Regions from separate parts of the Salicola sp. AFF1 genome, predicted to be linked through region 2. Evidence: predicted binding sites of a transcription regulator. Region 2 holds the regulator's gene; the other holds the start of a gene.
What was found. Region 2 encodes LexA, which represses DNA repair genes until DNA is damaged. Its sites were predicted from a motif close to TACTGTNTANNTANACAGTA; they were not measured.

Region 1 (4,162 bases), on a different contig from region 2:
GCGGGTCAAGATCCTGAGTATCCTGGAAGCCGCGGAAGCCGCGGAAGATGCCGAAGGCGATCACCATCTCAGTGCTGAGGATGTCTACAAGAAGCTGCTGGAATCGGGGGACGACGTGGGGCTGGCCACGGTGTACCGGGTTCTGACTCAGTTTGAGGCGGCCGGGCTGGTGCTGCGCCACAACTTCGAGGGCGGTCATGCCGTATTCGAGCTGGCCGGGGAAGAGCATCATGACCACATGGTGTGCACCCAGACAGGGCGTGTGATTGAGTTCTATGACGAAGTCATCGAAGAGCGCCAGCGTCGAATTGCCGAAGATCATGGCTTCGACCTGGTGGATCACAGCATGATCCTGTACGTGAAGCCCAAGGAATGACCGTCAATCACGGCGGCGCCGGCCGCCTGTGAACACCCCCGCCGCGCCTGCCCAATGGGCAGGCGATGGTGGCTGCAGCCTCAGTGATGGGTTGCCTGTCCTTTACGGAGCATCTCACTGGCATGCGCCATGGTCTGCTCCGTGAGGTCAACGCCGCCGAGCATCCGCGCCACTTCCCTGATGCGCTCTTCGGAATCGAGGCTTTCCACTGTTGAATAGGTCTGTTCATCCTCCGTGAACTTGCTCACGGACAGGTGCTGGTGCGCCTGACTGGCCACCTGGGGCAGGTGTGTCACGCACAGGATCTGGCCGTTATCGCCGAGCTGGCGTAGAAGGCGGCCCACCACCTCGGCTACCCCGCCACCAATACCAACGTCCACTTCGTCAAAGACCAGCGTCGGAATGGTTGAGGTCTGGGCCACGACCACCTGGATGGCAAGGCTGATGCGCGAAAGCTCGCCCCCCGAGGCAACCTTGCCCAGGGGGCGGGCGCTCTGGCCAGCATTGGTGCTGACCAGGAACGCCATGTCTTCATGGCCGCAAGCGGCGGGCTGGCCGTCCTGGGAGGGGGCGGCGAAATGCGTCTGGAACTGGATGTCCGGCATGCTCAGCCGGCGCAGTTCCGCGCCCACACCAGCGTCCAGGCGTTCCGCCGCCTCCCGTCGGGCGCTGCTCAGTTCATCCGCCAGTCCAGCCCACTCGGCACGGGCCGCCTCAAGCCGTTCGTGCAGCTGCTCCAGGCTCTCGGAACCATTCTCCAGCTCCTCCAGTTCGGCACGCAGAGCCTGCTGGTGCTCAGGGATGGCCTGGGGCTGGATCTGGTGCTTGCGCGCAATCTGGTAGATCCAGCTCAGGCGTTCTTCCACTTCCTGGAGGCGCTGGGGGTTGCAGTCGTAGTCGTCGATGAACCGCCGCAGGTTGTCGCTGGCCTCCTCCACCTGGATGCGGGCTTCTTCCAGCATCTGGGAGGTTTCAGCAAGCTGTGGCACGTCGATCGGCAGCCGTTCCAGTTTCTGGCGTGCCTGATCCAGCAGGCCGGCGGCCGCAGGCTCACCTTCGCCGCAGTGCTGGGCGGCTTCATGGCACTGCGAGAGAAGGCTCTCGGCGTTGGCCAGCTGCTTCTGTTCCGCCTCGAGCTGCGCCAGTTCGTCCGCCCCCAGATCCAACCGGTCGAGCTCTTCCACCTGGTAGCGCAGCAGCTCGGTGCGGGCATTGCGTTCGTCACGCTGGTTGCTGGCCTGTTCCAGGCGCTGGCTGAGGTCGCGCCACTGCTTGAAGGCGTTACGCACCTGTTCCGCCAATCCGGTGTTGCCACCGAACTCATCCACGAGGCGGTGGTGTGTCTCGCGCTTGAGCAGCGATTGGTGCTGGTGCTGGCTGTGGATGTCCATGAGCATGCCGCCCAGGGTCTTCAGGTCGGAAAGGGTGCAGGGCTGGCCATTGATGTAGCCCCTTGAGCGCCCGTCGTGCCGGATCACGCGCCTGAGTACACAGTCGTCATCCTGTTCCAGGTCGCGCTCCGCCAGCCAGGCCCGGGCATCGGGAATGCGGGACACGTCAAACACCGCGCTGAGGTCCGCCTTGTCCGCTCCCTCGCGCACGGCGCCGGCATCCGCGCGTGCGCCGGTCACCAGGCTCAGGGCGTCCATGACAATGGATTTACCGGCGCCGGTTTCGCCGGTAAGCGCTGTCATCCCCTCCTTGATGGTCAGCTCCACGCGTTCCGCAACGGCGTAGTTGGCAACGGTCAGGTGCGTCAGCATAAGCGGCTCCTGGTGTGTATCCATATACAGTATATGGTTATTTGTACAGCTATTGGGCGGGTGCTTCAATTGGCCGCAGTGACGCCAGGGGCAAGAAAGTGTGACGGGGTGGTTGAAACCGGCAACAGGGGCCCCATATTGGCCGGCAGACGTCCCCAAGCGGGCCAACGAATCCGATACCGAGCGATGAGGTCGATCATGAGCGATGACGAAACCCGTAAGGATGAACAGGTGAACGAAGCCGAGACGGGTGAGAGTGCGGGCGCGGAAGACGCCGCACCGGAACCCGGGGCGGCGGAAGAGGCGGCGTCCTCCGAAGGCGGTGAGGGCGAAGCGGCCCAGCTGCGTGAGCAGCTTGAGCAGCAGAAGGAAGAGGTGATGCGCGCCAAGGCGGAGATGCAGAACATTCGCCGGCGCGCCGATATTGATGTGGAAAAGGCCCACAAGTTCGGCATCGAGAAGTTCGTGAAAGAGCTTCTGCCGGTGGTCGACAGCCTTGAAAAGGCGGTTGAAAGCACCCAGGGCCAGGAAGTTCAGAACGAGGAAGTGCTGACCCGCATCAAGGAAGGGGTCGACATGACGCTCGACATGTTCGTGGGCGCCCTGTCGAAGTTCAACGTGGAGCAGATCAAGCCCGTGGGCGAACCCTTTGACCCGCAGAAGCACGAAGCCATGTCCATGGTCCCGAGCAACGAGGCGGAGCCCAACACCGTGATTGCGGTGATGCAGAAAGGCTACCTGCTGCATGATCGTGTGGTGCGCCCGGCAATGGTCATGGTGGCCAAGGCGGATGATTCCGAGGGCGGAAACGTCGACGAGCAGGCTTGAAATTGCGCCGTTAAACCCAATTAAAGGCAGTAACGGCAACCGGATACCGGATCTGAATTCAACGATCAAACAATATTGGAGTGATTTCCATGGGTAAGATTATCGGCATTGACCTGGGCACCACCAACTCCTGCGTGGCCGTTCCGGATGGTGACGGGGTTAAGGTGATTGAGAACGCGGAAGGCGACCGTACCACGCCCTCCATCGTAGCCTACACCGATGAAGGCGAGACGCTGGTGGGCCAGGCGGCCAAGCGCCAGGCGGTGACCAACCCGAAGAACACGCTGTTTGCGATCAAGCGCCTCATTGGCCGTGCCTATAATGACGATGTCGTGCAGAAGGACATCGAAATGGTGCCCTATGACATCGTGAAGAACGACAATGGCGATGCCTGGGTACAGGTGAAGGACGAAAAGATGGCACCGCCGCAGGTGTCCGCTGAAGTCCTCAAGAAAATGAAGAAGAGCGCCGAGGACTATCTCGGTGAGACGGTGACCGAAGCGGTTGTGACGGTTCCGGCTTACTTCAACGACAACCAGCGCCAGGCTACCAAGGACGCCGGCCGCATCGCCGGGCTTGAGGTCAAGCGCATCATCAACGAGCCGACCGCAGCCGCGCTGGCCTATGGCCTGGACAAGCAGGGCAAGGATCGCACCGTGGCCGTCTATGACCTGGGCGGTGGTACCTTTGACATCTCCATCATCGAGATCGCGGATGTTGACGGCGAGAAGCAGTTTGAGGTGCTGGCCACCAGTGGTGACACCTTCCTGGGCGGCGAGGACTTCGACCTGGCGCTGATTGAGCATCTGGCGGATGAATTCAAGAAGGACCAGGGCATCGATCTGCGCGGCGACTCCCTGGCCATGCAGCGCCTGAAGGAAGCCGCCGAGAAAGCCAAGGTCGAGCTCTCCAGCGCCCAGCAGACGGACGTGAACCTGCCGTACATCACGGCGGACCAGAACGGGCCCAAGCACCTGAACGTGAAGGTGACCCGTGCCAAGCTGGAGTCCCTGGTCGAGAACCTGGTCAAGCGCAGCATCGATCCGTGCAAGACCTGCATTGAAGATGCTGGTGTGAAAGTCGGCGACATCGATGAAGTCATCCTGGTGGGCGGCCAGACCCGCATGCCCAAGGTACAGGAAGCGGTTAAAGACTTCTTCGGCAAAGACCCGCGCAAGGACGTGAACCCGGACGA
Region 2 (4,162 bases):
TGGAGGGCGGGCCAGCAGTGGTTGTTGCCGGCGCCGCTTCTTCTGCGGTGGCTGAGGGGCTATACAGGCCGTAATCGGCGAGCGTCTGCGTCAGGACGTCCGGGTCGAGAGGCTTGCGGATGAAGTTGAGGGCACCCAGCCGCATAACCCGTTCATGGGCTTCCGGCTGAACGTCGCCGGAAACCACCAGTACCAGGGCGGGCAGCTCTTCGCGGTGCACGCGCTCCAGAACGGCGTAGCCATCGGTTCCCGGCATGTTCAGGTCAAGGAACACAACGGAACCCTTGCCCTCACGAATGGCCTCCAGGCAGGCGTCACCATTATCAACGAAGGTCAGAGTGGTGTCCCAGTCCTCGGGCAGGGCGCGGGCCATCTGTTTGCGTGCCATGGCGGAGTCGTCGCAGATGATCACTCCTGTGGACATCAGAGGCTCCTGAAAGTCTGGTTGGGCCGTGCACCGGATGGCCCTGAAACACGGCGTCAGTAATCCCGTAAACAGGGCTTTTCCAGCTCTTGATCTGTCATAGTAGCAGCTGGCGTTGGTTTTTCACTCTACTATGGGCGCGCGGGGAAGTCAGTGTGCGGATCTTCATGTTAATATGGGGGCACCTAACTGCGCGGGAGAACCGCAAATGGCTGATGCAGGCTGGTGTTCTCTGCTCCGTGAAAAGCTGACCCTTGCCGGGCAGCTGGTGCGGATTGAGCAGGAGCAAGGCCATGGAGCCCCTTCAGTGATGAAGAGAGAAGCGCTGACGCAGGGGGCTGTGGCCCTGCTTGCAGAGGCGAGACGCATTCTGTTGCGGTTAGTGGCAGAAAGTGCCTGTGGCGAGGTGGGTGACGTCGACTCCCTGGCGACCCTGCGAGCCAGGGTCGGTGATCAGCCTGGTGAGGTTCAGGTGCTGTCAGCTGCTGCCGCGGACGGCAACAGCTGGTGGACGAGGCTGGACGCGTTGCTGGGGCGTCAACAGGAGCCCGGCAGGCGTCCATCGCAGCCACGCCAGGAAGAACTGATTGCCGTGGCACCGGCAGGGCCGGATGCGTCTCCCGAGGCACTTCAATCACTGATCAGTGAGTTCAGGGATTATTTTGAGGCGTTCATTGAACGTCACGACCAATGGTAAAAGGCGTTGTCTATGCCCACATCCTTTCTGGAAATCATTCAGCTCCCGACCGGCGAGTACGCGCTGCGCCGGGCGGATGACGAAAGTACCCCCCTGGTGCGGATCCGCTTCTCGGATGAGGCCAAGGAAATGCTTCAGGACAATGACCTGAATGTCGCCAAGGCGATGATTACCGCAGGCCTGGAGGCAGCGGGTTCAACCACTGATGACATCGGTGACATGGACGTGGAAGAGGAAGACACCATGCCTCCCGCCTACAACCAGACGGTTCACTGACGGCAGGGTTGTCTCTGCCGCAGTATGACCCCGTGGCTATGGCCGCGAACCGAGGCTGTCTCAAGGCGGTTGTAGCCGGGGCGGCCAAGGCCGGATGTCCAGAGCACCACGGCATGGCAGGTCCCGGCTGACAGGGCCTTGTCAGCCAGATCCTCGGCACTGTGCTGGGCCGAAGAGCGCAGGATCAGCAGCTGGTGCTGGACAATGCCATGATGCTGTTGCCATTTGCTAACCAGGCCAGCTGGCGGGTCGATCCAGGCAAGCCAGCGCTCTTCCTGATTGAGCTGGGTCAGCATTGGCAGCAGCAGCTGGAAGTTTTCCACCTGCTCCTCTGGCAGGATGATCTCCGTGACGTTGGCTTCAGCAGTGGCGCTGTCGACGGCTTCTTCGCTGCTGTGGGAGCTCGTGCGGCCAGTTGTGTTTTCCTGGTTCTTCGGGATAAGGTCCCATTGTTCCATGATAGGCCTCCTGTCACCTCTGTGGGCCCGGATCAGTGCAGTTCACCGCGGCGGATGACGCCCACGCCCAACCCTTCGATAGCCAGTGATGTTTCGGCAAGATCCACCTGAATGGGGTCGAACTCATCGTTCTCGGCAATGAGCCAGGCCGTGCTGCCCTCCTTCCGGAAGCGCTTGACGGTGACCTCGTCCTCCAGTCGGGCCACCACGATCTGGCCGTTCTGGACATCGGTGGTGCGATGAACCGCCAGCAGGTCTCCGTCGAGGATGCCGACATTTTCCATGCTGGTGCCGCGCACCCGCAGGAAGTAGTCAGCCGCGGGCGTGAAGAATCCCGGCTCCAGGGTGCAGTGGTCCTCGATGTTTTCTTCGGCGAGGATGGGGTTGCCGGCTGCTACCTGGCCGACGATGGGGATACCAGGGCTTTCTTCAGCTTCCGGGAGGCGGATGCCACGACTGGCCCCCTTGACCATCTCGATAGCACCTTTGCGGGCGAGAGCCCGCAGGTGTTCCTCGGCGGCATTGGCGGACTTGAATCCCAGGGTTGTGGCGATTTCAGCACGCGTTGGGGGGTAGCCCGTGGAGTGCACGTGCTCCCGGATGAGGTCCAGAATCTGTCGTTGTCTTGGGGTCAGGTTCATACTTAGGGCCACTGTTTTTCCGTACAGGTACTGTCAATGTATACAGTTTGTGTGGCCCTGTAAAGGGTCAGCCGGTGGTGAATCCGGCTGGGGCTTCCGCGCTGCTCGGTTGACTGTCAACACGGCTGACGGAGGCCGCGGGCGGGCCTTCATGGAGCCAGTCAACAAGCTGGTTGACGGCGGACGCATCGCCGCAGGCCAGCACTTCCACGCTGCCATCCGGGCGGTTGCGGGCGTAGCCGGTCACGCCCAGCTGCTGCGCCTTCAGGCGGGTGCTGTCACGGAAGCTCACGCCCTGGACACGACCCTCGACCCGGGCGAGAACACAGGTTTCTGCCATTGCTGTCCTCCTGTTTCACCAGCGGGCCTTATCCCACATTTCGGGGTTGGCCCAGTTTTGCGGATTGTTCCATTCCCGCACGTAATTGTAGGTGTCCAGATCATAGGCGAACAGGGTGGCGTTCACCGGCTCCACGTAGTGGTACAGGCGTGTGAATCCCATGCCGATGAAGTCCTGGAATCGCCAGGGGCTATCATCCTGGACGAGGACGGCGATGCGGGTGGCGCCCATGTTGCGCAGCTGGCCCAGAAGCTGTTGGCCGCGGGATTGCGGCAGTTGCTCCAGGGTATCCGTGATCAGCGCCAGGTCGAAAAGATGGGGCAGCGGGAAAGCGCTGTCAGGCGCTTCCGGGGGCAGACGCAGGCACTGGGCCTGATCGGGGCGCTGGGGCCAGTGCTGCAGGCACTGCTCGGCAAGTCCGGCGCTATGGACCACGGATGCCGGTTGGTAGTGCTCAAGAATGAGGGCCAGGTCGCTGGCGGGGTTATAGCCGTTGGCGTCAGTCTGCATGGAGGCCTCGTGGGCTGATATTACCGGAAGTCTCGGCTGCTGATGCTGAGCCTGTCAATGAGGTGGCTGAGGTCGGTCAGTCGGCCGGCGATCACGTGGATGACGCCCTCGTGGCGCTCCAGGGTGCCCCGAACCTGCAGCAGCCGCGCGTTGAGCAGGGGGCGGCGCTGGCAGCGGGCGGTGTCGGGCCAGACCACCACGTTGATGTTGCCGGTTTCATCCTCAAGCGTCACGAAGGTGACGCCGGCGGCGGAACCAGGGCGCTGGCGCCCGGTTACCAGCCCCGAAACGGCCAGGGGGCGGCCGCCTTCAGCGGTTTCAAGATCCGCGGCCCGGAGGCAGTGGCGGAGCTGGCCCGCTGCCCGCAGCTGGGCCAGCGGGTGGCGTTCCAGCGAGAGCCCGAGGCTGGCGTAGTCTTCGTGGGTTCGCTGAGCTTCATCGGGGGCCGGCATGCGGGATCGGGACTCTTGCATTGCCGGTGCCTGGCCTCCGGCCAGTGGCAGGGACTGATCGGGTTCCAGGAGATCCCAGCGGGCCTGGTGGCGGTTGCCGCTGAGCGATGCCAGGGCGCCGCTGGTGGCCAGGGTTTCCAGCTCGGCATGGCCCAGCCCCGTGTACCGGCGCAGTTCCGCCAGGCTGGTGTAGCCGTTGGCGGGGCGGCATTCGGTAACGCGCAGGGCTGTTTCCCGGGCGAGGCCGTCGATCAGGCGCAGGCCCAGCCGCACGGCGGGGGCACTGCCGTCGTCTTCCAGCTGATGGGCTTCGTGGCTTTGGTTGATGTCCACCGGCCGGATCTCAACACCTGCGCGCTGGGCG

Region 1: a site for LexA is predicted at 2,152-2,171, ahead of recN (DNA repair protein RecN). Genes of this name have one in related genera too.

The regions. Positions count from the first base shown of each region.
Region 1 covers NZ_JBXAYL010000005.1:96,805-100,966, forward strand. Annotated here, with positions in the region: gene fur (ferric iron uptake transcriptional regulator) at 1-376, shown strand, start outside; gene recN (DNA repair protein RecN) at 457-2,139, opposite strand; gene grpE (nucleotide exchange factor GrpE) at 2,338-2,967, shown strand; gene dnaK (molecular chaperone DnaK) at 3,057-4,162, shown strand, end outside.
Region 2 covers NZ_JBXAYL010000016.1:57,620-61,781, forward strand. Annotated here, with positions in the region: gene AC1RQI_RS11690 (response regulator) at 1-424, opposite strand, end outside; gene AC1RQI_RS11695 (DUF6586 family protein) at 633-1,121, shown strand; gene AC1RQI_RS11700 (hypothetical protein) at 1,134-1,397, shown strand; gene AC1RQI_RS11705 (cell division inhibitor SulA) at 1,391-1,855, opposite strand; gene lexA (transcriptional repressor LexA) at 1,888-2,496, opposite strand; gene yccX (acylphosphatase) at 2,564-2,836, opposite strand; gene AC1RQI_RS11720 (DUF6231 family protein) at 2,852-3,346, opposite strand; gene AC1RQI_RS11725 (error-prone DNA polymerase) at 3,367-4,162, opposite strand, start outside.